DNA from 3 places in the Enterobacter sp. RHBSTW-00994 genome. Region 2 is predicted to be linked to each of the others. Evidence: predicted binding sites of a transcription regulator. Region 2 holds the regulator's gene; each other region holds the start of a gene.

The links. The regulator PurR, encoded in region 2, represses purine synthesis genes. The targets are predictions, from matches to a motif close to CANGCAAACGTTTGCNTG.
Region 1: a site for PurR is predicted at 3,335-3,352, ahead of cvpA (colicin V production protein). Genes of this name have one in related genera too.
Region 3: a site for PurR is predicted at 2,997-3,014, ahead of HV346_RS04840 (nucleoside-specific channel-forming protein Tsx). Genes of this name have one in related genera too.

Annotation. Positions count from the first base shown of each region.
Region 1 covers NZ_CP056199.1:3,325,436-3,335,931, forward strand. The annotation lists gene argT (lysine/arginine/ornithine ABC transporter substrate-binding protein ArgT) at 1-295, opposite strand, end outside; gene HV346_RS15935 (UbiX family flavin prenyltransferase) at 581-1,150, opposite strand; gene purF (amidophosphoribosyltransferase) at 1,240-2,757, opposite strand; gene cvpA (colicin V production protein) at 2,791-3,279, opposite strand; gene dedD (cell division protein DedD) at 3,500-4,204, opposite strand; gene folC (bifunctional tetrahydrofolate synthase/dihydrofolate synthase) at 4,194-5,462, opposite strand; gene accD (acetyl-CoA carboxylase, carboxyltransferase subunit beta) at 5,532-6,437, opposite strand; gene HV346_RS15965 (DedA family protein) at 6,592-7,251, opposite strand; gene truA (tRNA pseudouridine(38-40) synthase TruA) at 7,280-8,092, opposite strand; gene HV346_RS15975 (aspartate-semialdehyde dehydrogenase) at 8,092-9,105, opposite strand; gene pdxB (4-phosphoerythronate dehydrogenase PdxB) at 9,173-10,309, opposite strand; gene flk (flagella biosynthesis regulator Flk) at 10,423-10,496, shown strand, end outside.
Region 2 covers NZ_CP056199.1:2,030,550-2,041,045, reverse strand. The annotation lists gene HV346_RS09820 (alkene reductase) at 1-378, shown strand, start outside; gene gloA (lactoylglutathione lyase) at 467-874, shown strand; gene rnt (ribonuclease T) at 971-1,621, shown strand; gene grxD (monothiol glutaredoxin 4) at 1,680-2,027, opposite strand; gene HV346_RS09800 (C40 family peptidase) at 2,366-3,133, shown strand; gene sodB (superoxide dismutase [Fe]) at 3,255-3,836, shown strand; gene HV346_RS09790 (MFS transporter) at 3,874-5,040, opposite strand; gene HV346_RS09785 (hypothetical protein) at 5,039-5,203, shown strand; gene HV346_RS09780 (YnhF family membrane protein) at 5,205-5,294, opposite strand; gene purR (HTH-type transcriptional repressor PurR) at 5,592-6,617, shown strand; gene punR (DNA-binding transcriptional activator PunR) at 6,636-7,547, opposite strand; gene punC (purine nucleoside transporter PunC) at 7,662-8,861, shown strand; gene cfa (cyclopropane fatty acyl phospholipid synthase) at 9,162-10,310, shown strand; gene HV346_RS09755 (riboflavin synthase subunit alpha) at 10,340-10,496, opposite strand, start outside.
Region 3 covers NZ_CP056199.1:1,032,694-1,043,189, forward strand. The annotation lists gene secF (protein translocase subunit SecF) at 1-679, shown strand, start outside; gene HV346_RS04830 (VOC family protein) at 822-1,187, shown strand; gene HV346_RS04835 (YafY family protein) at 1,202-1,882, shown strand; gene HV346_RS04840 (nucleoside-specific channel-forming protein Tsx) at 1,974-2,858, opposite strand; gene HV346_RS04845 (DUF3251 domain-containing protein) at 3,127-3,666, opposite strand; gene nrdR (transcriptional regulator NrdR) at 3,820-4,269, shown strand; gene ribD (bifunctional diaminohydroxyphosphoribosylaminopyrimidine deaminase/5-amino-6-(5-phosphoribosylamino)uracil reductase RibD) at 4,274-5,377, shown strand; gene ribE (6,7-dimethyl-8-ribityllumazine synthase) at 5,465-5,935, shown strand; gene nusB (transcription antitermination factor NusB) at 5,956-6,375, shown strand; gene thiL (thiamine-phosphate kinase) at 6,454-7,425, shown strand; gene HV346_RS04875 (aldo/keto reductase) at 7,527-8,501, opposite strand; gene dxs (1-deoxy-D-xylulose-5-phosphate synthase) at 8,564-10,426, opposite strand; gene ispA ((2E,6E)-farnesyl diphosphate synthase) at 10,451-10,496, opposite strand, start outside.

The DNA of each region.
Region 1 (10,496 bases), 1.3 Mb from region 2:
GTTTTTCGGTGATGGAGAGAGAGGAGATAATGGCATCAATTTTCTTGGCTTTCAGCGACGGGATTAATGCATCGAAATCGCTGCCTACCCATGTGCATTTCACCGCAATGCGCTTGCACATCTCATTTCCCAGATCGATATCAAACCCAACAAAATCGCCTTTCGCATCCTTGGAAGAGAATGGCGCGTAGGTTGCGTCAGTACCGATACGCACTGTCTGCGGCAGGGCCGCATAGCTGCTCGCTGCTGCACTTAATCCCACCAGCAAAGACAGAGCCAGAACCGTCTTCTTCATACATTTACCCTCAAGTACCGTGATTTTATTATGTATTGTGTTGTGTGTTGCAGGCTTATCTTGCAGGTCTTATGCCACATTGCCGTCTGCTTAAAAATTCGACGTTAAATATGTTAATAAAACGTTGCAATATTGCCTTAATGGTGAAAGATAGCAGGTCTGCCGAACGAACCGGAAAGGGAAAAAAGGAAAAAACGAATTAAATGTCGAGGATATGATCGCGGTTGCAGTTTTGCCCTGTAACAGGGCAACGTGCCTTTTCATGCACTCAGGTTGTGCACAAATTTATGCCCCTTGCCAGCGAGCGAAGAGATCGCCAGGCAGGTCAATATCAAACTGATCCAGCACACGGTTAACCGTCTGATTAATCACATCATCAAGCGTCTGTGGACGATGATAAAAAGCCGGGACCGGAGGCATGATCACAGCTCCCAGTTCTGCCGCCTGCGTCATCAACCGCAGATGCCCCAGATGCAGCGGCGTCTCTCGCACGCACAACACCAGCGGACGGCGTTCTTTCAGCACCACGTCCGCTGCACGCGTCACCAGGGTATCGGTATAGCTGTTGACGATGCCAGAGAGTGTTTTAATTGAGCAAGGCAGGATAACCATTCCAGCTGTTTTATACGAACCGGAAGAGATGCTGGCCGCAATATCGCGGGAATCATGTACAACGTCTGCCAGGGACTGCACATCCCGCAGGGCAACGTCGGTTTCAAGGGAAAGCGTCTGACGCGCCGCCTGGCTCATCACCAGATGGGTTTCCACGTCTGCTACGTCGCGTAGCACTTGCAACAGTCGAACGCCGTAAATCGCGCCGCTCGCACCGCTGATCCCTACAATGAGTCGTTTCATGATTATTGCCCTTGCTGATTTCAGGGCTGACTGTGCAGGATTTTAGAGGGAGTTGCAAGTGAGGGAATATTCCCTCACTTGCAGAAGCATCAGCCTTCGTTGTGCATCTCTAAGCTTTCAAGATCGTTTTGCATCTGGACGGCTTTCGCATCGTCGTTACGCAGCGAGTCAAGGTAGTCGAGATACTGCTGATCCACATCTTTGGTCACGTACACGCCGTTGAACACGGAGCATTCAAACTGCTGGATGTCCGGGTTTTCAGCACGTACCGCATCAATGAGATCGTTCAGATCCTGGAAAATCAGACCGTCAGCGCCAATGATCTGGCGAATCTCATCCACTTCACGACCGTGGGCAATCAGCTCATTTGCGGTTGGCATATCAATGCCATAGACGTTAGGGAAGCGGATCTCTGGGGCTGCGGAAGCCAGGTATACTTTTTTCGCACCCGCTTCACGCGCCATCTCGATGATCTGTTCAGATGTCGTGCCACGCACGATGGAGTCATCGACCAGCAGGACATTCTTGTCACGGAACTCTGCGCGGTTGGCGTTCAGCTTACGGCGTACTGATTTACGGCGCAGTTGCTGGCCCGGCATGATAAAGGTGCGGCCGACGTAGCGGTTTTTTACAAACCCCTGGCGGTACGGTTTATCCAGGATACGGGCAATTTCCAGGGCGATATCACAGGACGTTTCCGGAATAGGGATAACGACATCAATGTCCAGATCGTCCCATTCGCGCGCAATCTTCTCACCCAGCTTGGTTCCCATGTTCACGCGAGCGCTGTACACGGAGATCTTGTCGATGAACGAGTCCGGGCGAGCAAAGTAGACGTATTCGAACAGACACGGGTTGCTGACCGGGTTATCGGCACACTGGCGGGTAAACAGTTGTCCCTTCTCAGTGATGTAGACCGCTTCACCTGGCGCAACATCGCGCAGAAATTCAAAGCCCAGCGTATCCAGTGCCACGCTTTCAGAAGCAACCATATACTCTGTACGACCATCACCCATGTCACGCTTACCCAGTACCAGCGGACGGATGCCGTTAGGATCGCGGAAAGCGACCATTCCGTGGCCGATAATCATCGCCACACAGGCATATGCCCCACGGATCTGGCGGTTTGTCGCGGCAACGGCGGCAAAAATATTGTCAGCTTCCAGAGGATAATGACGGAAGTTATCCAGCTCGCTGGCAAAAATATTGAGCAGGATTTCAGAATCAGAAGTGGTATTAATGTGGCGACGCTTCTCTTCAAACAGCTTTTTACGCAGCTCATGGGCGTTGGTCAGGTTGCCATTGTGGGCAAGCGTGATGCCATACGGAGAGTTAACGTAGAAAGGCTGAGCTTCAGAGGCGCTGGAACTGCCAGCAGTAGGATAACGAACGTGACCAATACCCATGTTACCTTGCAGGCGCTGCATATGACGGGCTTCAAACACATCGTTTACCAGGCCATTCGCCTTACGTAAACGGAAGCAGTTGTTTGCATCAATGGTGATGATACCCGCAGCATCCTGCCCACGGTGCTGAAGCACCGATAACGCGTCATAAATAGACTGGTTTACCGGCATGAAACCGGCGATCCCGACAATACCGCACATTCGTCTTTTCCTCGTTAAGCCACATCTCAGGGTTTATGCCCTGGGCAAGAAACTCGACGAGCTTTGCAGATAGTCAAAGAACCATCTGATGATAAAGCTGAACTGTGGAATCAACTGCGATTTCTGCCAGTCTTCACTTTTTGAGAACCCGGTAAAGGTATCAAGGAAGAACAGTATCGCAGCTACAATCAGCACGCCTCGCAATGCACCGAAACAGATCCCGAGCACCCTGTCCGTTCCTGACAGACCGGTTTTCTCGACCAACTGACCTATCACGTAATTCACGATAGCGCCGACAATCAGCGTCGCAATAAACAATACCGCGATGGCGATTCCATTTCGGACCAGTTCATCTTCAAAGCCCGTGAACCAGACTGACAGGTAAGTGTAGTAATGACTGGCAACAAAGAAAGCACAACCCCATGTCACCAGCGATAACGCTTCACGAACAAAGCCACGGATCAGGCTAACCAAACAGGAAAAGCCAATCACCGCAATGATGGCGTAATCAATCCAGACCATATGTGTCCCACGATTAAACGCCCTGTCATCCAGTTCGGGGCGAATTCTAACAGAAAAAGAAAACGTTTGCGTAGGGATTTCCTTCCCGCGCGTAAATAAAAAAGGCGCTGAAAAAATGTTCAACGCCGCAGGCTTTTTACGTCTCTTGGGACGTCTGCCGTCCTCCTCTCACCCGCCCTTCCCCCTCAAGAGAGAAGGTCAGAATGAGGGGTAAGATCTCTCAGTTCGCGCTGTAGTTCATCACCACACCACTCAAACCGGAGATTTGCTTCAGTTCGCCAAGCGATCCTTTCAGCTTATCTTTAGAGGCTTCCGGCCCAACGAGAATACGGGTAATTTTACCCTGTACAGGTGTGGAAGGTGAAGTGTAAACGCGATAACCCGCTCCGCGTAGTTTCCCTACCACCTCGTTAACTTTATCGGCATTTTTCAGCGCACCAAGTTGCACCACATAGGCCTTGCCGGTTGGAACCGCTTTATCATCCTGCGCGGGTTTTGCGGGAGGTGGTGTCTCTGCGGCCGCAGCCAGCTGTTCGCTGGTTTTATCTCTCTGCGGTTTCGGCTGCGGTTTCTCTACTGGCTTCGGTTTTTCGACAGGTTTAGGTTGCTCCACCTGCACCGGTACGGGATCAATATCGCTATTGTTATTGGCTGCAAGACGAGAAGGGTCAAGCGACGGGGCAGCCGCATCCCCTGCACGAACCTCTTCCGCAGCACCTTCAGGAGGCTGAACAGGCAAAGCCTGTGTTGCCGCCGGAAGCATGTCAGGCTCATCACGGTCACCCGGTTTCGGTACGAGCGGGATGGCCGCAAATTCATCCTGATAATGTTTTTTCTGGCCGTCGAGCAGACCTGGAAGAATGATCACTCCCAGCGCCACCAGCACAATCGTTCCTGTTAAACGGTTCTGAAACTTACTCGCCACCGGTTCTCCCCGCGTCCATCACTTCCATGACATGTGCCACCGTGTGGAACGAGCCACACACCAGCACGGTATCTTCTGGTTTAGCATCAGCCATCGCGGCATGCCAGGCCTGCGCCACGCTTTTGTAGATTTCACCCTTGCCGAGATGTTCCATCAACTGCTCAGCGGTAGCCCCACGCGGCCCTTCCAGAGGAGCACAATACCAGCAATCGACCACACTCTCCATGCAGGCCAGCGTACCACCAATATCTTTATCATGAAGCATACCGATTACCGCCAGAACACGCCCGGTTTTTGGTAACGATTTGAGACGACTCGCGAGGTACGCCGCGGCATGTGGGTTGTGAGCCACATCCAGAATCAGGCGCGGAGATTCCCGAACAATCTGAAAACGTCCGGGCAAAATTGCGCGTTGAATGCCGTCCCGAATTGCCTGCTCGCTCACCTTCAACCCACTTGCACGTAGCGCGGCCAGTGCGGTGGCGGCATTGGGTTGCGGAACCTGCGGCAAAGGTAAATTATCCAGCACGCCCTGATCGTCGCTAAAGCGCCAGCCCTGAGGCTCAACATCGTAGCGCCAGTCCACATCACGACGCAGAAGATGTGCGCCTTTTTCCTGTGCAACATCGGCAATCGTCTGCGGCATATCTGGCTCACCTACCACCGCTGGACGACCTGCACGGAAAATCCCGGCCTTCTCTCGCCCAATACTTTCACGGTCCGGCCCCAGCCAGTCAGTATGATCCAGCGCGATACTGGTCACGACGGAGACATCTGCATCCACCATATTTGTGGCATCCAGGCGCCCACCAAGACCGACTTCAAGGATCACGACATCCAGTTGCGCCTGCTTAAATAGCCACAGTGCAGAGAGCGTACCGTATTCGAAGTAGGTTAGAGAGATCTCTGCACGCGCGGCCTCAATTTCAGCAAACGATGCCGTATGTGCCGACTCCGGCAACTCGGTATTTTGAATTCGCACGCGCTCGGTGTAACGCACCAGATGCGGAGAACTGTAGACGCCCACTTTATAACCGGCGGCCATTAATACTGATTCCAGCGTGCGGCAGGTTGTACCTTTACCGTTCGTACCCGCAACGGTAAATACGAAAGGAGCTGGTTTCAAAACATCAAGGCGAGCAGCCACCAGGCTTACGCGCTCAAGCCCCATATCGATGGTTTTGCTGTGCAGGTTTTCCAGATAAGAAAGCCACGCGACCAGGGGTGACGTGGCTTGGGGAATGCTGTGATTTTCCATGATACGCACTTTTCAGTTACGGTTTGAAAGCAAAAGGGCAGCGCCATCTGGCCCTGCCCTTTTCAGTTATCAGGCTTCGGGTTCCTGATTCGGTACGACCACACCTTCATGCGGCTCATCTGGTTTAGGCGATGGCAGATTCATCATCTTCGCCAGAACACTTGCCAGTTTCAGGCGCAATTCCGGGCGACGAACGATCATGTCGATAGCGCCTTTCTCGATGAGGAATTCACTGCGCTGGAAACCCGGCGGCAGTTTTTCTCGAACCGTTTGTTCAATAACGCGAGGACCGGCAAAACCAATCAGCGCTTTTGGCTCAGCGATGTTCAGATCACCAAGCATCGCGAAGCTCGCAGACACGCCACCCATGGTTGGGTCGGTCAGAACGGAAATATACGGCAGACCGCGTTCCTGCATTTTTGCCAACGCCGCAGAGGTTTTGGCCATCTGCATCAGCGACATCAGCGCTTCCTGCATACGTGCACCACCTGACGCGGAGAAGCAGATCAGCGGGCAGTTGTCTTCGAGCGCTTGCTCAACGGCACGAACAAAACGCGCACCGACAACAGAGCCCATTGATCCTCCCATAAAAGAGAACTCAAATGCGGCAGCAACAACCGGCATCTCGTGCAATGTGCCTTTCATGACAACCAGAGCATCTTTCTCACCAGTCTCTTTCTGAGCAGACGCCAGGCGGTCTTTGTATTTTTTGGAATCACGGAACTTCAGCACATCTTTTGGCTCAAGCTCACTACCCAATTCTACCAGAGAACCTTCGTCCAGCACGCTATGCAGGCGGTTACGCGCCGACATACGCATGTGGTGGTCACACTTCGGACACACCTCAAGATTGCGTTCCAGCTCAGCGCGGTACAGAACCTGGCCGCAGCTGTCACACTTCGTCCACACCCCTTCAGGAATACTCGCTTTACGCGTAGGGGCTATGTTGCTTTTAATTCGTTCAATCCAGCTCATTGATAACCTTTCTGCCTGAACCTGGTCGTATGCCAGTTTTGCTATAAGAGGCGAATAATGCCATTTTTGCCTCCAACAGACCATGAATGTTGCACATTAAAACATAACAGCCCGAAACTTTGGATAAAAAAGTGGTCGAACCGCCAATGCACATTTACTTAGATTGCTTTGCAGCAGCACGTCTATGGCGAATAATTTCGATAACGCCGGGTAAGATTGACAGCACAATAATGGCTACAATCAGCAGCTTAAGATTCTCCTGAACCACGGGGAGATCGCCGAACAGATAACCCGCATAGGTAAAGAGCAGAACCCACAGCAAAGCCCCCACAACGTTATAGGCCGCAAAATGACGATAGGACATATGACCCATTCCCGCCACAAACGGCGCGAAAGTGCGAACAATGGGCACAAAACGGGCGAGGATAATCGTTTTGCCGCCGTGACGTGCATAAAACGCATGGGTTTTGTCTAAATAGCTACGACGGAAAATCTTCGAGTTTGGATTACTGAATAATCTCTCGCCAAAAACGCGCCCAATCGTGTAGTTAACCGCATCACCGATAATCGCGGCGATGATCATCAACACCACCATCAAATGAACATTCAGATCGTTAGTCGGCAATGCTGATAGCGCACCGGCAACAAACAACAGTGAATCGCCCGGCAGGAACGGAGTCACAACAAGCCCGGTTTCACAGAACAAAATCAGAAACAGAATGGCATACACCCAGACGCCGTACTGCGCGACTAACTCCGCCAGATGAACATCAATATGCAGGATGAAATCAATTAGAAAACGTATTAAGTCCATATTGTCTAAACCTTAATTGCACCTTTGTTTAGTCCGCTAAAAATAGCGGGCCCATTGGCGGTTTAGGAAGGTCGAACCGATCCGGATAATCCACGGAGACCAGATACAAACCTTCTGCTTTCGCCGTTGCTGCCGCAAGCGTTCTGTCCTTCGCTGCCAGCAGTTCTGCAATCCAGCTCTCCGGCTGGTGTTCGGCCCCTACTTCCATCAGGCTGCCCACAATATTCCTAACCATATGATGTACAAAGGCATTGGCTTTGATATCTACCACCACATATGCGCCAAAACGACTGACGTTAATGTGCATAACATTTCGCCATGGCGTACGGGACTGACACTGCACCGCACGAAACGACGTAAAGTCATTTTCGCCAATCAGACATTGAGCTGCGCGGTGCATACGTTCTGCATCCAGAGGTTCATAAAAATGCGTCACGCCCTGGCTTAATACTGCAGGACGAAGACGTTGGTTGTAGATGATGTAGCGGTAACGCCGCGCCGTCGCGCTGAAGCGGGCATGAAAATCATCCGGCACATTTTTGACCCAACGCACGGCAATATCTCCAGGCAAATTTGCATTCACCCCCAGCGTCCACGCGGCATCCTTGCGCACGGCAGTCGTTTCAAAATGCACCACCTGCCCGGTTCCGTGAACACCGGCATCGGTGCGCCCCGCGCAGAACACACCGATAGGCTCATTCGCAACCTGAGAGAGCGCTTTCTCCAGTTTTTCCTGGACACTACGCACTTCATTTTGACGCTGCCAGCCATAATATTTACTGCCATCGTACTCAATACCGAGGGCAATTTTATGGACTGGCTTTTGTTCCACTTCCGACATCAGTACAGGTACTCCTGCACCAGTTTCTCAGCAATTTTCACCGCTATTAGCGCACCGCCAAAACGGACGTTATCGGCAACCGACCAGAACTGTACCTGCTCCGGCATGCCGTAGTCATTACGCACGCAACCGATAGAAAGGTGCGCACTGCCAGTCGCATCACCGACCTGAGTCGGGAAGTCGGTTTCTTCGGAAAGCACGATATCTTCACCACGGGCAAACGCATCACGCGCCTCTTCGGCTGCCAGCGGACGCAGAGCCTCAAAACTCACCATCTGCGCATGGCCATAAAAGACCGGAGACTGCACGCAGTTGGCCGAGATCATCAGCCCTTCATCCTGCAAAATTTTGCGTGCTTCATCGACAATACGGCGCTCTTCACGCACGGAGCCTTCACGATCGGGCAGCAGCGGCAACATATTGAACGCCAGTTGACGACCAAAGAAATCATCTTCATCAATGGGAATACCGTTCAGCAGTTTTGCACTCTGCCCCGCAAGGGCATCGACGGCTTTTTTTCCATGCCCGGAAGCGGACAGCAGGCTGGTCACAGCGATACGTGACAGACCACCATCGTCGATCAATGGTTTCAGTGCGGTAAGTAACTGGCTGGTAAGGCTATTCGGGACGGCAATAATGTTGCGGTTACGGTAGTCCGCCAGCACAAACGGGTTCACATCCGGGACCACCAGCGGAACATCCGGTTCCAGTGCAAACAGGCCGCTTAAATCAATCACCAGACAGCCAGAATTGGTTGCTTCTTCAATGTAAGACGCCGTGGCTTCGACACCAGCTGCAAAAAATGCCAGCTGCGCCTGGGTCCAGTCAAATTCGGCCGCATCCTGAACCATGACGGATTTACCGCTAAAACGCAGATGCTCGCCCGCGCTATCAGTGCGGGCAAGCGCATAGATGTCCCCCACCGGGAACTGACGTTCAGCAAGTGTTTCGAGCAGGGCTTCGCCCACGGCGCCCGTAGCGCCCAGTACGGCAATATTCCAGCCTTCAGACATGGTGGTTTACTCCAGAAATAAAAAAGCGTCCCTGCCGGATTATCCAACAGGGAGCATTAAGAAGACATTAACGTGCCGGGTGGTGAACGGCATTGAATCCCAGTTTATGCAACAGCACCGCCGCATCAGCGTCGTCACAGATCACATACAGGGAAGACCATTCACGGCGTTCAAGATAATTCTTGCGCAACTTGTCAAATTCACCCGGAATACCCGCTACTTTACGCAGCAGCGCGTCATCGCGGCGCACATCATACACCAAATGCACCAGCCTTTTCAGCGTTGCCTCATCGAGCGGGCCGTGCAAAGTGATGCGTCCAAATTCCGGGGCAGGCAGCAAGGTATCAAGCGCCACCTGTTGTGGCTTACCGATGAACACACTATAGGCTTCAAAGACTTGTGTGGTTCCACGCGCTTTACCCTCCAGCGTGTAGCCGGCGATATGTGCCGTTGCCACATCCACTTTTTCCAGCAACGCCACATTCAGATCCGGCTCTGGCTCCCAGACATCCAGTACCACGCTGAGCGCTTGTCCTTCCTGAAGACATTTCAACAGTGCTGAGTTGTCTACCACCGGGCCACGACAGGCATTTATCAGAATAGCGCCAGCCTTCAGACTGCGGATCAGTGTTTCATCTGCCAGATGCCACGACTTATAAGGACCTTCTTTGAACAAGGGCGTATGGAAGGTGATCACATCGCACTGCTCAATCAACTCATCAAGAGAGCGAAAATCGCCCTCATCGCCCTTATCCGCACGCGGCGGATCGCATAAAAGCGTACGAATGCCCAGCGCTTCGAAGCGTTTTTGCAAACGCCCACCCACGTTGCCCACCCCTACTATGCCGACAGTACGGTCTTTTAGGGAAAAACCGTCGCGCTCTGCCAGCATCAACAAAGAAGAAAAAACATACTCCACTACGGCAATGGCATTGCAGCCAGGTGCGGCGGAAAACCCGATCCCCGCCTGCGTGAGCCACTTGTCATCCACATGATCGGTCCCAGCCGTCGCTGTCCCGACAAATTTAACCGCTTTGCCAGACAGCAACGTCTCATTTACTTTGGTCACCGAGCGCACCATCAGGGCGTCGGCATCATCCAGTTCGTTCAGGGGAATAGGACGACCAGGGACAGCCTTTACATCACCCAGGCGGCTAAATAGCTCGCGGGCGTAAGGCATATTTTCATCGACGAGGATTTTCACGTCTGAGTACCTGTTTGAGAGGAAGTTAACCGCGCAAGTGTGCCATAATCTCGCCGCCAGGCATACTCGTAAACCTGGTTTACGCTGAGTTTTGACTTTAAGGATTTTTGACGATGCAGCCCATTTCAGGTACGCCGCCGCGCCCTCCGGGTGAAGGCCCCGTAACGCCCAACGTCACAGGCGAACA
Region 2 (10,496 bases):
TTCCAGAACGTTGACAACGGTCCGAACGAAGAAGCCGATGCGCTGTATCTGATTGAAGAGCTGGCTAAACGTGGTATTGCCTATCTGCACATGTCCGAGCCAGACTGGGCCGGTGGTCAGCCTTACACCGAAGCATTCCGCCAGAAAGTGCGTGAACGTTTCCACGGTGTGATTATTGGTGCAGGCGCATATACCCCAGAAAAAGCAGAAGATCTGATTAGCAAAGGTCTGATCGACGCGGTTGCTTTTGGGCGCGATTATATTGCCAACCCTGATCTGGTCGCCCGACTGGAACGTAAAGCGGAACTGAATCCACAGCGTCCAGAAAGCTTCTACGGCGGCGGGGCTGAAGGCTACACCGATTACCCTTCTTTATAATCCCCTCATTGATAGCGGCGATACTTCGCCGCTATACTAAAACATCGTTTCTGTTCAAAAACATAATCCATTCGTTAATGAGGAAATTATGCGCCTACTTCACACCATGCTGCGCGTTGGCGATTTACAACGTTCTGTCGATTTTTACACTAACGTACTGGGCATGAAACTGCTGCGTACCAGTGAAAATCCGGAATATAAATACTCGCTGGCATTCGTCGGGTACGGCCCGGAAAGCGATGAAGCGGTCATTGAGCTGACCTATAACTGGGGTGTAGACCAATACGAGCTGGGCACGGCCTACGGCCATATCGCCCTCGAAGTCGATAATGCGGCAGAGGCCTGCGAACGTATTCGTGGCAACGGCGGCAACGTCACGCGCGAAGCCGGTCCGGTAAAAGGCGGCACGACGGTCATTGCTTTTGTTGAAGATCCTGATGGTTATAAAATCGAGTTGATCGAAGCCAAAGATGCGGGTCGTGGTCTGGGCAATTGATTCTCACGGGCGCGCGATGCGCCCCTAGTTTTACTGCATCCCCCCTCAAAATTTGCCATAATGCGCTCTGCTTTTTTCCCCTTGTAAGAGACCCTGATGTCCGATAACGCTCAATTTGCCGGTCTACGCGACCGTTTTCGTGGTTTTTATCCTGTTGTTATTGATGTTGAAACTGCGGGATTCAACGCTAAAACCGATGCGCTGCTTGAAGTTGCTGCCATCACGCTGAAGATGGATGAACAGGGCTGGATTTCACCGGACACCACGCTGCATTTCCATGTTGACCCCTTCGAAGGTGCAAACCTGCAACCCGAAGCGCTGGCATTTAACGGTATTGACCCGCATAACCCCCTGCGCGGTGCGGTGAGCGAGTACGACGCCCTGCACGCCATTTTTAAAATGGTACGCAAAGGGATGAAAGAGAGTGATTGCAGTCGCGCAATTATGGTGGCCCACAACGCCACATTTGATCACAGCTTTATGATGGCTGCTGCCGAGCGAGCATCCCTCAAACGCAACCCTTTCCACCCGTTTGTTACCTTTGATACCGCGGCCCTGAGCGGCCTGGCACTTGGTCAGACTGTGCTATCGAAAGCCTGCATCACCGCAGGGATCGATTTTGACGGTACACAGGCGCACTCCGCATTGTACGATACCGAACGTACAGCAGAGTTATTCTGTGAGATTGTGAACCGCTGGAAGCGTCTTGGCGGCTGGCCGTTATCGATGGGCGAAAGCGAAGAGTAATCTGTACCAGACATAAAAAAAGCGACCGCTATGGTCGCTTTTTTACTGGGGCAAAAACTTATTCCGCATCAGGCTCTTCTGATTTGTACTTAGCTGCCGTTTCTTTGATCAACTGCTGCAGTTCGCCACGCTGATACATTTCAATCAGGATGTCGCAACCACCAACCAGCTCACCATCAACCCACAGTTGCGGGAACGTCGGCCAGTTTGCATATTTTGGTAATTCAGCGCGAATATCCGGGTTTTGCAGGATATCAACGTAAGCAAAACGCTCGCCGCAGGCAGACAACGCCTGGACCGCTTGCGCGGAGAAACCGCAGCTTGGCAGTTTTGGAGAACCTTTCATGTACAGGAGAATCGGGTTTTCAGCAATCTGGTGCTGGATTTTTTCAATAGTGGTGCTCATGTCTTGCTTCCTTTAACTTCTGTTACGGCATTCGTCTGTCATTGTAGCGGTTCAGACGGACATCGGAAAATAACATTTTTGTCACGTCTATATATTTTAACGGTTACGCGTATAAGTTGCATTCCAAATGTAGCTTAACCCTATTTAATCTAAGGTTTTGCTTAGGGAGTGAACAATAGTGCGACAGATTGATGAATTTTTTTGCACTTGCTAACGAAACACGATTTTAGATTGAAAAATGCTATTAACTTCTCGGGTTTTTATAGATTAGAATCGACGGGCTTTGTAAATCATACGCGGGTCTTATTGATGACCGGCATTTATCAGGGGACTGCCCAGTGGCGCGGATAAATAAAATCTCGATCACGCTCTGTGCTTTACTGTTTACAACACTCGCTTTCACGCCAGCGGCTAACGCCTCCGAGCAGGCGCGGCACTCTGCTGTGCAAAAATCGCATCTGGCAAAAACCACAGAACGTAAGAAAAAACCAAGCAGTAAGAACGAAAAGAAAAAAACTACCGCTCAAACCAAGCATACCGCCTCCAGTAAAACCAAAACGACTCGCACTGCCCATTCCGCTACCCGAAAAGCCACTCCTGTACTGACAAAGGTTGTGACCGAAAAATGCACGCCACGTAAAGGCCATAAAGCGAAATGCGTCAAAGTGACGAAGGTGGCTGAAGTTCATAAGGTACGCGTGCAAAAGGCACAAAAAACGGCCATGAATAAACTGATGGGGCAAATTGGCAAGCCTTATCACTGGGGCGGAACATCACCGCGTACCGGTTTTGATTGCAGCGGTCTTGTCTACTACGCCTACAAAGACCTGGTGAAATTCCGTATCCCACGTACTGCAAACGAGATGTACCACCTGCGTGATGCCTCTCCTGTCGACCGTGGCGAACTCGAAAGCGGCGATCTGGTCTTCTTCCGCACCCAAGGGCGTGGGATGGCCGACCATGTGGGCGTTTACGTAGGTAACGGGAAATTCATCCAGTCTCCACGTAGCGGCCAGGACATTCAAATCACCTCTCTGAGCGAAGATTACTGGGTACGCCACTACGTGGGCGCTCGCCGTGTGATGACGCCAAAAACCATCCGCTAACCCCTGCCCTGCCACCTCCGTGGCAGGGTAAGTTCCTCTTTTGCATACCCTTTCAATTTGCTACTCTATCCCTGCTGTCTTTATGGTTATTGGCAGCAACAAAATAATAAGGAGAGAAGCAATGTCGTTCGAATTACCTGCACTACCGTATGCAAAAGACGCCCTGGCCCCACACATTTCTGTGGAAACCCTGGAATACCATTACGGCAAACATCACCAGACGTATGTCACCAACCTGAATAACCTGATCAAAGACACCGATTTCGAAGGCAAAACGCTGGAAGAGATCGTACGCAGTTCTGAAGGGGGCGTGTTCAATAACGCGGCTCAGGTGTGGAACCATACGTTTTACTGGCACTGCCTGGCTCCAAATGCGGGCGGAGAACCTACCGGTGAACTGGCTGCTGCTATTAATGCTACATTTGGCAGCTTCGCAGATTTTAAAGCGAAGTTTACTGATGCCGCAGTGAAAAACTTTGGCTCTGGCTGGACCTGGCTCGTGAAAGAGGCTGATGGCAAGCTGGCTATCGTTTCGACCTCTAACGCAGGCACGCCACTGACCACTAAAGCAACACCACTGATGACGGTCGATGTGTGGGAACACGCATATTACATCGATTACCGTAATGCCCGTCCAAATTACCTGGAGCATTTCTGGGCACTGGTTAACTGGGAATTTGTTGCGAAGAATTTCGCTGCATAAAAGACACGCAGAAGGGTTCGCCCTTCTGCGTTTTTATTTAATCTGTGGCGCAAGCCGTTTCAGGTTGTTTACGTCCTGACATCAACACCAGCAACAACCCGAGTGCAGCAATAATCGCCCCCATCACAGGAACAAAGCTGTAGCCCAGGCCACCTGAAATCACCGCCCCACCTGCGGCGGCCCCGAGAGCATTCCCCAGGTTAAACGCCCCGATATTTACCGAAGACGACAGACCCGGTGCTTCGCTGGCCACACGCATGACGCGCATTTGCAGTGGTGGGACTACCGCAAACGTTGCCGCGCCCCAGATAACCATACTGACAGCAGCCCCGACTTCACTGCGCGCAAGCCACGGGATCGCCAGCATAATGATAATCAGCAAGGTTAAGAACCCTTTCAGCGTACCACTGACGGAGCGATCGGCCAGTTTTCCCCCCAGGTAGTTCCCCAGAGAAAATCCGACGCCAATCAACACCAGCATAGCCGTCACAAAGACGGGAGTCGCATGGGTAATGTCGTGCAGTACCGGCGAAATATAGGTATAGAGCGTAAACATCGCCCCCGCACCCAGTACGGTGGTCAGAAGTGCCGACAACACCTGAGGGCGCATCAATACCGCCAGTTCATTACGGACATCAGGACGCTCGCCGGCGCTCCCTTTTGGTAATGAGAAGAAGAGCGCGACCATTGCCACAACACCCAGCGCGGCCGTTGCCAGGAAAGACATCCGCCAGCCAATGACCTCTCCCAGCCATGTTGCCGCCGGCACACCACCAATATTGGCGATCGTCAGCCCCATAAACATGGTTGCCACTGCGCTGGCCTGTTTATGTTTAGGCACGACACTGGCAGCAACAACCGAGCCCAGGCCGAAGAATGCACCATGGTTAAGACTCGTCAGAATGCGTGACAGCATCAACGTGGTGTAATCCGGCGAAATGGCTGAAAGCACATTTCCCAGCGTAAAGATAGCCATCAGGAAAATCAGAGCATTACGGCGAGCACGATGCGAAAGCAGCAACGTCATTAACGGTGCGCCAACCATTACACCAATGGCATAAGCACTGATCAGCATGCCTGCCGCAGGTATAGAAACATCTACACCCCGGGCAATAACCGGCAGTAGCCCCATCGGGGAGAACTCAGTAGTGCCAATCCCAAAGGCGCCAATCGCCAGGGCCAGCAGAGGAAAATTGATTTTCATGGGTCAACTCCGGATGCTGCGTCGGTTCTCGACACAGAACAAAGAAGCGGAAAGCATGACATCAATCACAAAAAATGAAAAGTTAGCAAAACAGCAAAAGATATTTAGCGGAAAAGCAACAATTGAGGAAGGTTCGGAGGGAGAGGTTTCTCCCCCCGTTTAAATCAGTGCAGAATGGCAGTAAAACCTGCGGCAACAATCAAACCCAGCACAATAATGGTGGTCGTTAACGAAAACTTAAGATCGGTACTCATCAATTTTTCCCCTTTTAATCCCCACATGAAAAGTGAGCTTGCTCATTTTTACACAGTTTACGTCAAAAATCTTCCAGGATTTAAACTGATAACCACTTTTGCTCTTCCCCTTTTGGTCAAGATCAGACAAAATTCCACGCTAAATTTATTAGCGTACCGGCCATTGACCCCCTCCTGACGTCCTGTGTCGTTTTCCCGGCGTGTCGCGATTCATAATTGCGTGATAAGGGTGAGAGAAGGCAAACGTTTACCTTCAAGTTTTTCAGGAGCTTAGGATATGGTCTGGAGTGACATTTAATGGCAACAATAAAAGACGTGGCAAAACGCGCAAACGTTTCCACTACAACCGTATCACATGTAATTAACAAAACGCGCTTTGTTGCTGAAGAGACACGCAATGCGGTCTGGGCAGCGATTAAAGAGCTACACTATTCGCCGAGTGCCGTTGCACGCAGCCTGAAAGTCAATCACACCAAATCCATTGGTTTGCTGGCGACCAGTAGTGAAGCAGCCTATTTTGCTGAGATTATTGAAGCAGTAGAAAAAAATTGCTTCCAGAAAGGCTATACGCTGATCCTGGGCAATGCATGGAACAGCATTGAAAAACAACGCGCTTACCTGTCCATGATGGCGCAAAAGCGCGTTGATGGTCTGCTGGTTATGTGTTCCGAATACCCTGAGTCCGTGCTCTCCATGCTGGAAGAGTATCGCCATATTCCTATGGTTGTGATGGACTGGGGAGATACCCGGGCTGATTTCACCGACTCAGTGAATGATAACGCCTTCGAAGGTGGTTACATGGCGGGACGCTACCTGGTTGAGCGTGGCCACCGCGATATTGGCGTCATTCCGGGTCCACTGGAGCGCAACACTGGAGCGGGACGTCTGGCTGGATTTATGAAAGCGATGGAAGAAGCGCTGATCACAGTTCCGGAAAACTGGATTGTACAGGGCGATTTTGAGCCTGAATCTGGTTATCACGCCATGCAGCAGATCGTGTCACAGCCGCACCGACCAACCGCTGTATTCTGCGGTGGCGACATTATGGCGATGGGCGCACTGTGTGCAGCCGATGAACTTGGTCTGCGCGTACCACAGGATATTTCGGTGATCGGGTATGACAATGTGCGAAATGCTCGCTTCTTTACACCGGCACTGACCACGATTCATCAGCCAAAAGATTCACTTGGTGAAACAGCGTTCAATATGTTGATGGACAGAATTGTCAGCAAGCGCGAAGAATCGCAAACAATTGAAGTCCACCCTCGGCTTATCGAGCGTCGCTCTGTTGCGGATGGCCCATTCCGTGACTATCGTCGCTAATGCTCTTTTCGGAGCCGGTTAATCCGGCTCCCTCAACCACTCTTTATTCATCGTTTCACTGTCTCCCAGATACTCCAGTAGCCAGGCCAGCGCAGGCGAAATATCATTTTGCTGCCAGGTAAGACAACAAGCTGCATCCGGGAACGGGTTCTCCAGTTCCAGCGAAACCCACTCACCGCTGTCAATTTTTGGACGCGCAAAGTGTACGGGAACCATCGCCACACACAGCCCGGCCGACAAACATGTTGCTGAGGATTCCCAGTCAGGCGCAACAACACGCCTTTGGTTGTCCAGCAACCAGGTAATACGCTTCGGCAGTGAACGGGACGTATCTTCCCGCACCAGTGAAGGCCAGTTACGGAGTGTGTCGTCACTCAGCGGCCCCTTCATTGCAGCCAGGGGGTGGTGACTTGCCACCACACAAGTCCAGCTGAGCATTCCCATATCGCGAAACGCATAGCGCCCCCCGACAGGAATGGCCTGCGTTGCGCCAATAGCCATTTCGACCCTGCCATCCGCCAGAGCATCCCAGACGCCGTTGAATACTTCCTGTGAAACCCGCAACTCAACATCAGAGAAATGGCGATAAAAATCGACAATCATTTGCCGAGTCCGTTCGGGTTTGACGATATTGTCGACGGCAATGGAGAGATGCCCTCGCCAACCGTTCGCTATTTGCTGGCACTGCTCACGGGTGATCTGCATTTTTTTGATAACAGAACGCCCTTCTTTCAAAAACCATACACCTGCAGGTGTTAACTCCACATCGCGATGGCGTCGTTCAAACAGCGGCACTGCCAGCCACTCCTCCAGTTGACGCACCGTATAGCTTATCGCTGATGGAACCCGATGAAGCTCCTGAGCTGCACCGCTGAAACTGCCGTTACGGGCGACAGCATCCACCACTTCCAAAGAATAATCTGACCACATTTTCTGCCTACAAAAAATTTGAATGCACTCGCCAAATATTAGCGTTTCACAAGCAGCTTTGCACTCCCTACACTCAGCGCCAATGTACACCTGCCTCCTCAGGAGAAAAAAACAATGCACCCCAGGAAAGGATTTTTAGTGTGGCTCGGCGGCTTAAGCGTGCTGGGTTTTTTGGCCACCGATATGTATTTACCGGCTTTCGCTGCTATGCAGGAAGATTTACAAACACCTGCCGCGGCCATTAGCGCCAGCCTGAGTTTATTTCTTGCAGGCTTTGCGTTTGCTCAACTGCTTTGGGGACCACTCTCTGACCGATTTGGTCGTAAACCGGTGCTGTTACTGGGGTTAGCCATTTTTGCTTTGGGTTGTCTGGGGATGTTGTGGGTACGTGACGCCACCTGGTTGCTGGTATTGCGTTTCGTTCAGGCGGTCGGTGTCTGTGCCGCAGCAGTCACCTGGCAAGCGCTGGTAACGGATCACTATCCGGCGTCACGCACCAATCGTATCTTTGCCACAATTATGCCACTGGTGGGGCTTTCTCCAGCCCTCGCACCTTTGCTGGGAAGCTGGATCCTGGCGCATTTTGACTGGCAGGCTATCTTCGCCACGTTGTTTGCAATCACCCTGATACTGATGCTGCCTGCCTTAACGCTGAAACCTGCATCTAAGGAAAAACCACATCCGGATGCAAAACCGATTACGTTTATCTCTTTACTGCGTACCAAAGCATATCGCGGTAACGTCCTGATTTACGCTGCCTGTTCAGCAAGTTTTTTTGCGTGGCTGACTGGTTCACCGTTTATTTTGCATGAGATGGGCTACGGTCCGGCGGCTATCGGCCTGAGTTATGTCCCACAAACGATCGCCTTCCTGGTCGGTGGATATGGGTGTCGCGCCGCGCTGCAAAAATGGCAAGGACAGCAGATGCTACCGTGGCTATTGGCTCTTTTCGCACTCAGCGTCATAAGTACCTGGGCAGTAGGTTTTATCCCTGGCGTTTCACTGACGGCAATTTTGAGCCCATTCTGCGTAATGGCTATCGCAAATGGCGCAATTTATCCTATCGTCGTGGCGCAAGCCTTGCGTCCATTCCCACAAGCGACGGGAAGCGCTGCCGCATTACAGAACACTCTGCAACTGGGCCTGTGCTTCCTGGCAAGTCTTGTCGTTTCTGCGTTGATCGCCACGCCGCTGTTGACCACCACCAGCGTTATGCTTGTTACAGTCGTTCTGGCTGCTATCGGATACCGTATGCAGTCGTCTGCACAGAATGAACGGGATAGTCATTCTCAGCCAGAGACCTCCCACGCATAGTTGCGATAGGAATTATGTTACATTTCAGTGATTAGGGTGCTAAGAATTTTCTATTGAATGACGCATTTTTGAGGCCTATACTGAATTTGGTTCATATAAATACGATAAATATTATGTGTTAACGGGAGCCGGAGTGCTCCCGTTTTACCATGGACGGCCTTTCGGCAAGGGTTATCTCCCTTCCTCTGTTCTACGTCGGATACTAGCCTCGCGGGCGTAATACCGTGAGATTTCTCACAAACCAGAAAAAGCGTCTACGCTGTTTGAAGGTTCTGATCACAGCAAGGTGATGGAGAAGCTATGAGTTCATCGTGCATAGAAGAAGTCAGCATTCCGGACGACAACTGGTCCAGGATCGTCAGTGAACTATTGGGTCGTGCGGGCATTACGATTAACGGGTCTTCCGCCTCCGACCCTCAGGTAAAACATCCCGATTTTTTTAAACGCGTATTGCAGGAGGGGTCGTTAGGTCTCGGTGAAAGCTATATGGATGGCTGGTGGGAGTGTGAACGTCTGGATATTTTCTTTAGTAGCGTTTTACGTGCCGGGCTGGAGAACCAACTCCCCCACCATCTGAAAGATACACTGCGTGTCGCCTCCGCCCGCCTGTTCAATCTGCAAAGTAAAAAACGGGCATGGATCGTCGGCAAAGAGCATTACGATTTGGGTAATGACCTTTTTAGCCGCATGCTTGATCCCTTCATGCAATATTCATGCGGTTACTGGAAAGACGCAACGACCCTGGAAGAAGCTCAACAGGCAAAATTGCGCCTGATTTGTGAAAAACTGCAATTACAGCCAGGCATGCGGGTACTCGATATCGGCTGTGGCTGGGGCGGTCTTGCACAGTATATGGCGCAACACTACGGCGTTAGCGTCGTTGGTGTGACCATTTCAGCAGAACAGCAGAAGATGGCACAGGAACGGTGTCGCGATCTTGACGTGACGATTTTATTGCAGGATTACCGTGAGCTGAATGACCAGTTTGATCGCATTGTTTCTGTCGGGATGTTTGAGCATGTCGGGCCCAAAAATTACAAAACCTATTTTTCAGTCGCTGACCGTAACTTAAAACCCGACGGTATTTTTTTGCTACACACTATCGGCTCGAAAGTGACCGACCATAATGTCGACCCGTGGATCAACAAATACATTTTCCCGAATGGCTGCCTGCCTTCTGTACGCCAGATCGCTAATGCGAGTGAACCGCATTTTATTGTGGAGGACTGGCATAACTTTGGCGCAGACTACGACACCACGTTAATGGCGTGGCATGCTCGTTTTCAGGCTTCATGGTCTGAGATTTCTGACAACTATTCGGAACGATTCAAACGAATGTTCAGCTATTACCTGAACGCCTGTGCAGGGGCCTTCCGGGCGCGTGATATTCAGCTATGGCAGGTTGTATTCAGCCGCGGTGTAGAACACGGGCTACGCGTAGCCCGCTAAAAAATAACCCCGGATATCCGGGGTTATTTTTATTCATCAACGGTTGAATTTTTTACCGCAGCTTCTTTTGCGGCAAGCACGCGTTCAACGGTATCCACTACGGCTTGCGTCTGGGGATCTATTTCGATATTGACACGATGCCCCAGTTTTTTCGCGCCCAATGTGGTGCGTTGCAATGTCTCTGGT
Region 3 (10,496 bases), 1.0 Mb from region 2:
GCCTCCCGTCCACGATGCCAATGGCAGCCAGGAGTTGGGGAGCAAGGTCGTTAACGTGATTAACGAAACGACCAGCCAACATGCACTGGTTAAGCGAATTGAGTTTGTGGGGCCAAGCGTCGGTGCAGATCTTGCGCAGACGGGGGCGATGGCGCTGATGGCTGCGCTGATCTCCATCCTGGTTTACGTCGGTTTCCGCTTCGAGTGGCGACTGGCGGCAGGTGTTGTCATTGCACTGGCGCACGACGTGGTGATCACCATGGGCGTACTGTCACTGTTCCATATTGAGATTGACCTGACCATTGTGGCATCGCTGATGTCGGTTATCGGTTACTCACTGAACGACAGTATCGTGGTATCGGACCGTATTCGTGAAAACTTCCGTAAGATCCGTCGCGGTACGCCGTACGAAATCTTTAACGTATCGTTAACCCAAACGCTGCACCGTACATTGATCACGTCCGGTACGACCTTAATGGTTATCCTGATGCTGTATCTCTTCGGCGGCCCGGTTCTGGAAGGCTTCTCGCTGACCATGTTGATTGGTGTGTCTATCGGTACGGCGTCGTCTATTTACGTCGCGTCGGCACTGGCACTGAAACTCGGCATGAAGCGCGAACACTTGCTCCAGCAGAAAGTCGAAAAAGAAGGGGCGGATCAGCCGTCTATTCTGCCATAAGCAGACATCTGCTCAGTGAACTGAAATCCCGGTCAACAGACCGGGATTTTTTTGTCTGTATCTGGCAAACACTCCTGACAGTATGCTGTCAGGAGCCCTGTCATACACTCCTTCTGAACCCAAACAACTGTCAGGAGGATGTATGAAAAACGTCATTAACTGGTTTGAAATTCCGGTCACAGATATGGATCGCGCCATTAAATTTTACGAACCAGTGATGCAGGTATCGCTACGTCGCGAGAAAATGGATTGTGCCGAGCTGGCGGTTTTCCCGCATGAAGACCCGGCCACGGGTGGTGCGCTGGCAAAATTTGATGGTATTACACCGTCGCATCAGGGCGCTATTATTTACCTGCATACGGACAACCTGGCGGCTACGCTCGATCGTGTCGTATCCGCGGGTGGCAAGTGTGTCTTTGGCCCGCTGGAACTGCCGCAGGGGATTGGCACTATCGCGCTGTTTACCGATAGCGAAGATAATCGTCTTGGCCTTCATCAACCTGCCTGATACCCGGAGAATGTATGACCCGACGCGCTGACCGATTGTTTCAGATTGTGCAGATCCTGAGAGGCAGGAGACTGACAACGGCAGCGCATCTGGCGGACAGACTGAATGTGTCCGAACGTACTGTCTACCGTGATATCCGGGATTTATCGCTCTCGGGTGTGCCTGTTGAAGGGGAAGCCGGGAGTGGTTATCGGCTGATGTCGGGTTTTGATTTACCTCCTCTGATGCTGACAAACCGGGAGTCAGAGGCGTTGATTGTGGCGATCCGCCTGCTCAAAACCTGGGGCGGGGAATCTCTGTCACGCGAGCTTGAATCGGCTCAGGAAAAAGTGCTGGCGATCCTGCCGGAGGAGAGTCGCCGTAAGGCGGAGCAGACACGGCTGTTTGCTCCGGATATGGGGACTCAATTGCATTCAAAAAGCAACTTTGATGTGATCCATCAGGCCATTGCTTCCCAGCAAGTTTTGGCGCTGCATTATCGGGACGAGAGTGGTCAGCTGTCGTGGCGTGATGTTCAGCCCCTGGGCATGTTTTTCTGGGGAGAGCACTGGTTGCTGGTTGCATGGTGTGAACGTCGTGACGATTACCGTTGCTTCCGACTCGACCGGTGTTTGAATATCGCGGTGACGGACAGGCGATTTAGCGAGAGTACAGAGCGGTCTCTGGCTGATTTTCTGCGAAAAGTTAAGCAATAAAAAAGCCAGCATTACGCTGGCTTTTTTATTTGCGTCCTCTCCCGGGGGGAGAGGACGGGTGAGGCGTTAAGCCGCGAAACCCAGGTGCAAATTAGAAGTTGTAACCGACAACCAGGTAACCACCCCAGCCGGTAGATTTCACGCTGAAATCGCCGTTGCCGAAGTTCAGGCTTGCATCATCGTTCCACTGGCCACCGTTGTGCCAGTAACGTGCAACGACAGAATAGTGCCAGTGATCGTAGTTCAGTGCCAGAATGTGGCTGGACGCAATTGAGTTATTCGTACGCGCTTTCTTGCCGTTCAGGTCACGGAAGTCTTCGTTACCCAGATCGGAACCCCAGTCAAAGTTGGTGAAACCGATGTAGCTCAGGTTACCGCCCCACAGTTGGGTGATTGGCACGAAGTATTTCACTTTGAAACGGTAGCCATCCCACTCATTTTCGTTCGCTGCGCCGTAGTTCTGCCATTGGTATTTTGCATACACGTTCATGGACAGGCTCATTGGCAGACCGGTGTCGATGTCAGTACCCAGACCCATGTACCAGGTGCTCTGACGACCAGATGCGTTGCGGCCCATGTCGTAGATGTAGTTGTTTGCGATATACCACTCTTTGAACGGACCGAAGCTCAGGTCAGCACCGGTCAGTTTGTCGATAGAGAAGCGCGGTTCGATTTCCATAAACAGCGGAGAACCGTGGTTCCAAATACCTTTTGCATCGGTATTACCACCAAAGAACACTGGGGCATCCATATAGCCGTAGAAATCAAACCAGTCTTTCTTGGCGAAGGCTTCATATTCCAGATAGGTATCGTTGCGCAGCAGTGGTCCAAAACGGGTGTGGTAGCTACCTACCACGTTGACGCTCTGATGCCACCAGTCTGACAGATACTGAGGTTGATCCTTTTCCGCTGCGTTAACAGTGAAAGAGGAGGAAAGTGCGAGTACTGCTCCGGCTGCAAGTAATGTTTTTTTCATAATCATGCCACTGATTGAATTTCCCTTCCGGGAGTGAAAAATGCGCGATTTGCGTTTCAAAATATTTCGTATTTCTGCGGAGCCTATTATAGGAATCCTTGCTCACAAAAATATGTGTTGTTTCACATATCTCTCACACACGTAATCGATTGCGTTCACGTTTGCGTACTTTAAACGGCAGGGATTGTAACGGCAATCATTTATGTTGCCAATCTTTGCGGGATGTAAATGTCAGCGGAGTAACATCGCACTCCGCTTTTTAGGTGGGTTACTGTGTGACGGGCTGAATATCGTGGATGCGGACAAAACCTAACTGTTCGGGTGTAATGCCCGTCAACTGCAACGGAATATCGACATCGCTCGGCGCTAACACGCTTGCTGGTGCATTGATCAACTGGCTTTTAACATTCACTTCCTGGTAGCTGTCCGTCGTGCCCTGAATCTGGCCCCATTCGACCGTACCGCTGAAGGCGGGTAATGGATCGTTGGATTCACCCTGAATGCGCAATGTTACCCGTGTACCATCGGCGTTGGCTGCAACGTTGATGAGCGACATACGCAATGTTCCGATCTGACTGTTCAGACGAGCAGGTGTGTTTGAGCCAGGCAGCAGGTACACACCACTGCTTGATTTTGCATTCAGTGCATTTTGCTGGGTGATCTTGACCGTTTCCTTGTTCAGCTTGTCCATTGCGGCATTGAGCGTATTGACGCTTTGTTTCATCTGACGAACTTCGGTTTGCTGAGCACAGGCACTCAGGGTGAAGAGACTTCCCACCAGGAGAATTCTTAGGTAACGTCTTGTCATTGCGTTTATTTCCTTGAAACTACGGATTGTTGTAATGGTAGACGGCATCTTACCGTCTGGCATAGATCCTTTGTCTCAAAAAACCTCTTCCTTTGTTGTCAGCCCAGTTCAGGGTAAAATAGCGGGAAGTTAACCAGATAGTCAGGACACCGTATGCATTGCCCATTCTGCTCCGCTGTGGATACCAAAGTAATCGACTCTCGTCTTGTGGGTGAGGGGTCATCCGTACGTCGCCGTCGGCAGTGTCTGGTGTGCAACGAACGTTTCACCACCTTTGAGGTGGCGGAACTGGTGATGCCACGTGTCGTCAAAAGTAACGATGTACGTGAGCCCTTCAACGAAGAAAAACTGCGCCGCGGGATGCTAAAAGCACTGGAAAAACGGCCAGTCAGCGCAGATGACGTTGAAATGGCGCTGAATCACATTAAATCGCACCTGCGGGGAACCGGCGAACGCGAAGTGCCCAGTAAAATGATTGGCAATCTGGTGATGGAACAGCTGAAAAAGCTCGATAAAGTTGCCTATATCCGCTTCGCTTCTGTGTACCGCAGTTTCGAAGATATCAAAGAGTTTGGCGAAGAGATCGCCCGCTTACAGGATTAAGCTCATGCAGGATGAGATTTACATGGCGCGAGCGCTCAAACTGGCGCAGCGCGGGCGTTTTACCACACACCCTAATCCGAATGTTGGCTGCGTGATTGTCAAAGACGGTGAAATTGTGGGGGAGGGTTTTCACTACCGCGCAGGTGAACCTCATGCTGAAGTGCATGCCTTGCGCATGGCTGGTGAAAAGGCGCGTGGCGCAACGGCTTACGTTACGCTTGAACCTTGCAGTCACCACGGCCGCACGCCACCCTGTTGCGACGCATTGATTGCAGCGGGCGTTTCACGAGTCGTCGCGGCAATGCAGGATCCTAATCCGCAAGTTGCAGGGCGCGGACTGTATCGTCTTCAACAACAGGGAATTGACGTTAGCCACGGCCTGATGATGAACGATGCGGAAGCCATCAATAAAGGTTTCCTGAAGCGTATGAGAACAGGTTTCCCTTATATCCAGTTGAAACTCGGTGCATCTCTGGATGGGCGCACGGCCATGGCGAGCGGTGAAAGCCAATGGATTACGTCTCCGCAGTCAAGGCGCGATGTGCAACGTCTGCGCGCGCAAAGCCATGCTATTCTCACCAGCAGTGAAACAGTTCTGGCGGATGATCCGGCGATGACCGTGCGTTGGGATGAGCTGAATGCCGATACCCAGGCGCTCTATCCGCAGGAAAACCTGCGTCAGCCACTGCGTATTGTGATTGATAGCCAGAACCGTGTGACACCTGAGCACCGTATTGTGCAACAACCCAGCGAAACCTGGTTTGCCCGTACAACGGAGGACGACCGTTCGTGGCCGGAAGGTGTGCGCAACATCATGGTTCCTGAACACAATGGTCATCTCGATTTGGTCGTGCTGATGATGCTGCTTGGCAAACAACAGGTGAACAGCATCTGGGTGGAAGCCGGTCCTACGCTGGCGGGAGCGCTGCTCCAGGCCGGGCTGGTGGATGAACTGATTGTCTACGTTGCGCCTACACTGTTAGGTAGCGATGCGCGTGGCCTGTTTGTACTGCCAGGGCTTGAAAAACTGGCCGATGCCCCACAACTCAAATTTAGCGAGATACGCCCGGTTGGCCCGGATGTCTGCCTCCATTTAACGACAGCGTAATTGCTCCTGAAATAGGGAAGCAGTGCGCAAAGTATTATGATAAAATCCGCCCCCCTGCGGGGCCAAATGAACCCGTAAAGGAAGAGTATGAACATTATTGAAGCTGCTGTAGCTACCCCGGACGCTCGCGTCGCCATCACCATTGCGCGTTTCAACAACTTCATCAACGACAGCCTGCTGGAAGGTGCGATTGACGCTCTGAAACGTATCGGCCAGGTAAAAGATGACAACATTACCGTTGTATGGGTTCCCGGTGCATACGAACTGCCTCTGGCAGCCGGTGCGCTGGCGAAAACCGGCAAATACGACGCGGTGATTGCACTGGGTACTGTTATTCGTGGCGGCACTGCGCACTTCGAATACGTTGCGGGCGGTGCAAGCAATGGTCTGGCGCATGTTGCACAGGATGCTGAAATTCCTGTCGCGTTTGGCGTGCTGACCACTGAAAGTATTGAACAAGCTATCGAACGTGCTGGCACTAAAGCCGGTAACAAAGGTGCAGAAGCTGCACTGACTGCACTTGAAATGATCAATGTATTGAAAGCCATCAAGGCCTGATTTTTTGTAAGGGGAATTCCGTGAAACCTGCTGCTCGTCGCCGCGCCCGTGAATGTGCCGTCCAGGCACTTTACTCCTGGCAGTTGTCCCAGAACGACATCGCTGATGTTGAATACCAGTTCCTGTCTGAACAAGACGTTAAAGACGTTGATGTTCTGTACTTCCGTGAACTGCTGTCGGGAGTGGCGACTAATAGCGCGTATCTCGATGGTCTGATGAAACCTTATCTGTCTCGCCTGCTCGAAGAGCTGGGTCAGGTAGAAAAAGCAGTGTTGCGCATTGCGCTGTTTGAACTGTCTAAACGTGATGATGTGCCATACAAAGTGGCGATCAACGAAGCTATCGAACTGGCAAAAACCTTCGGTGCTGAAGACAGCCACAAATTTGTTAACGGCGTGCTGGATAAAGCCGCACCTGCGATCCGTCCCCACAAAAAGTGATCCGCAAACCGGAGTGTTGCATTGCATAACGTGCGGTGCAGCTCCGGTTTTTTCTTTATATTTGCTGAGGCATAACGTATGGCATGCGGCGAATTCTCCCTGATTGCCCGTTATTTTGACCGTGTCAGAACTTCTCGTCTGGATGTTGAAACCGGCATTGGCGATGACTGCGCACTTCTCAATATTCCTGAAAAACAGACGCTGGCGATCAGTACCGATACCTTAGTATGCGGGCGTCATTTCCTGCCGGATATTGATCCTGCCGATCTGGCATATAAAGCACTGGCGGTGAATGTGAGCGATCTGGCAGCGATGGGCGCCGATCCTGCGTGGTTAACGCTGGCGTTAACGTTGCCGAGTGTTGACGAAACCTGGCTCGAAACCTTCAGCGATGCGCTGTTCGAGCAGCTAAATTACTACGATATGCAACTGATTGGTGGTGATACGACTGCCGGTCCACTGTCTATGACACTCGCGATCCACGGTTATGTGCCGGTCGGGCGCGCCCTGAAACGCTCAGGCGCGAAACCCGGTGACTGGATTTATGTGACCGGTACGCCCGGTGACAGCGCGGCTGGTCTGGCGATTTTGCAGGATCGTTTAACCGTCAGTGATGCGGATGATGCGGCCTATCTGATTAAGCGTCACTTGCGCCCGACCCCGCGTATTTTGCACGGGCAGGCACTGCGCGAACGTGCGAGTTCAGCTATCGACCTCTCTGATGGTTTGATCTCCGATCTCGGTCATATCCTGAAAGCCAGTGGTGTAGGCGCTCGCGTTGATCTTGATACCTTCCCGCTTTCAGAACAGATGCGTAAGCACGTTGCGCCTGAGCAGGCGCTGCGCTGGGCACTTTCTGGCGGTGAAGATTACGAACTGTGCTTTACCGTTCCGGAATTACACCGCGGTACGCTGGATGTGGCGCTGGGAAATCTCGGTGCACCATTTACCTGTATTGGTCAGATCCTGCCGGAAAGCGAAGGAATGCAGTTTGTACAGGATGGCGCATCGGTGACGCTCGACTGGAAAGGGTACGATCACTTCGCGTGATACATTCAGTTCCCTCTCCCAGGGGGCTGAGGGATCCCAAAAAAAACCGTGTACGGACAGCCCCCTCTCTTTTTAGGGGAGAGGGCATCAGTCCGCATATTTTATTTAAATCCCACAACCGGATGCTGTTCGTACGGCGTTTCAAGTTCGGTAATCTGCTCCGGGGTCAGCGTTAAATCCACCGCATTCAGCAGCTCATCCAGTTGTTCCTCGCGGGATGTACCGATAATTGGGGCTGCGATCCCGCGTTTGCTAAGTAGCCACGCCAGTGCAACCTGCGCACGCGTTGCCCCTGTATCGTCAGCAATATTTGCTAAGCGTTCGGCAATCAGTGCGTCACTGGTCTCTGTCGCGTTGTACAGTGTCTTGCCAAATTCATCAGATACCGAACGGGCAGTGGTTTCTCCCCAGGGGCGCGTTAATCGGCCCCGTGCCAGTGGGCTCCATGGGATCACCGCCACATTTTTCTCATAGCAGAGCGGCAGCATCTCGCGTTCCTCTTCACGGTAGATAAGGTTGTAGTGATCCTGCATAGTGACAAATTGTGCCCAACCGTTCCGGGCTTGCAGATTTAGTGCGGAAGCAAACTGGGATGCATGCATAGATGACGCACCGATGTAACGCGCTTTACCCGCTTTAACGACATCGTTTAGCACTTCCAGCGTTTCTTCTATAGGCGTGTTGTAGTCCCAGCGATGGATTTGTAGCAGATCGACATAATCCATGTTCAGACGCCTGAGGCTGTCGTCAATGGAACGCAGGATCTGTGCACGAGAAAGGCCTTCAGGCAAGTCACCCACCTGGTGGTAAACTTTGGTGGCAACGACAACATTTTCACGACGGGCAAAATCGCGCAGAGCGCGGCCCACGATCTCCTCGCTGCTGCCATCGGAGTAACTATTGGCGGTATCAAAGAAGTTAATGCCACCGTCGATGGCATGTTTGATGATGAGGCGGCTGCTCTCTTCCGGCAGTGTCCAGGCGTGGTTGCCCCGGTCAGGCTCGCCAAATGTCATGCAGCCCAGGCAAAGCCGGGAAACCTTAAGGTCTGTTTTTCCTAATGTATTGTATTGCATGGTTCCACTCCTGCTGTTTTAAACATTACGTTTAAGCATAGCAGGAGCGGAAGAGGGGAGGTTTAGGCCAGCCAGGTGCGAATTTTAGCTTCGATACCTACTGCATCCAGGCCAATGCCTGCGCGGGCTTCATCCTGTGTGCCTTGCGGGATGAAATGATCCGGCAGGCCAAGGTTTAGCACGGGAACGGCTTTGCGGTGTGCCATCAGTACCTCGTTAACGCCGCTACCAGCACCCCCCATGATGGCGTTTTCTTCAAGCGTTACCAGCACATCATGACCTTCTGCCATGCTCAGAATCAGGGATTCATCGAGGGGCTTCACAAAGCGCATATCCACCAGTGTCGCATTTAGCGCTTCGGCGACTTTAGCGGCTTCCGGCATCAATGTGCCGAAATTGAGGATAGCCACTTTTTCTCCGCGACGTTTGACCAGCCCTTTCCCAATCGCCATTTTTTCCAGAGGCTGAAGTTCAATGCCCACCGCATTGCCGCGCGGATAGCGTACTGCACTTGGGCCATCCTGATAGTGGTAGCCGGTAAACAGCATCTGGCGACATTCGTTTTCGTCGCTCGGCGTCATGATCACCATGTCCGGGATGCAGCGCAGGAAAGAGAGATCAAATGCGCCCTGATGTGTTTGACCGTCGGCTCCTACAATCCCTGCACGGTCGATAGCAAACAGCACCGGCAGTTTCTGGATGGCGACGTCGTGGATCACCTGATCATAGGCGCGTTGCAGGAACGTGGAGTAAATTGCGACGACAGGCTTATAACCGCCGATTGCCAGACCCGCTGCGAATGTCACCGCGTGCTGCTCGGCGATCGCGACGTCAAAATACTGATCGGGATATTTTCTGGAAAACTCCACCATGCCAGAACCTTCACGCATGGCCGGAGTGATCGCCATCAGCTTGTTATCTTTGGCTGCGGTTTCGCACAGCCAGTCACCGAAGATTTTTGAATAGCTCGGCATACCACCGCTACTTTTCGGTAGACAACCGCTGGTCGGGTCAAATTTGGGTACGGCGTGGAAAGTAATGGGGTCTTTTTCTGCTGGCTCGTAGCCACGCCCTTTCTTGGTCATGATATGCAAGAACTGCGGGCCTTTCAGGTCACGCATGTTTTTCAGCGTGGTGATAAGCCCCAGTACGTCATGGCCATCTACCGGGCCAATATAGTTGAAACCCAGTTCCTCAAAGAGTGTGCCTGGTACAACCATACCTTTGATATGTTCTTCGGTACGTTTAAGCAGCTCTTTAATTGGCGGTACGCCGGAGAAGACTTTTTTTCCGCCTTCCCGCAGGCTGGAATAGAGCTTGCCAGAGAGCAGTTGAGCCAGATGGTTATTTAGCGCTCCGACGTTTTCAGAGATCGACATCTCGTTATCGTTAAGGATAACCAGCATATCGGGCTTGATATCCCCCGCATGGTTCATCGCCTCGAAGGCCATTCCAGCAGTGATTGCACCGTCGCCAATGACGCACACGGTGCGACGCTGTTTGTTTTCTTTCTCTGCTGCAACAGCGATACCGATTCCGGCAGAAATAGAGGTTGAAGAGTGACCGACGCTCAGGACATCAAATTCACTCTCTCCGCGCCATGGGAATGGGTGCAAGCCGCCTTTCTGGCGAATCGTTCCGATTTTATCGCGACGTCCAGTCAGAATTTTGTGCGGATATGCCTGGTGGCCTACGTCCCAGATTAGCCTGTCGAACGGCGTGTTATAGACGTAATGCAGCGCCACGGTCAGCTCCACCGTGCCAAGCCCGGAGGCAAAGTGCCCACTGGAGCGGCTTACGCTGTCGAGAAGGTATCGACGCAGTTCATCGCACAGCTTCGGCAGGCTCTCTTTCGGCAACAGGCGTAACTCCTGGGTGGAGTCAACTAACGCCAGTGTCGGGTGTTTGGCAATATCAAAACTCATCAAAGGCTCATCGAGATAGTGTGTTTATTTATCACGCTGGATTATATAGTCCGCTAGCGCTTCCAGTGCC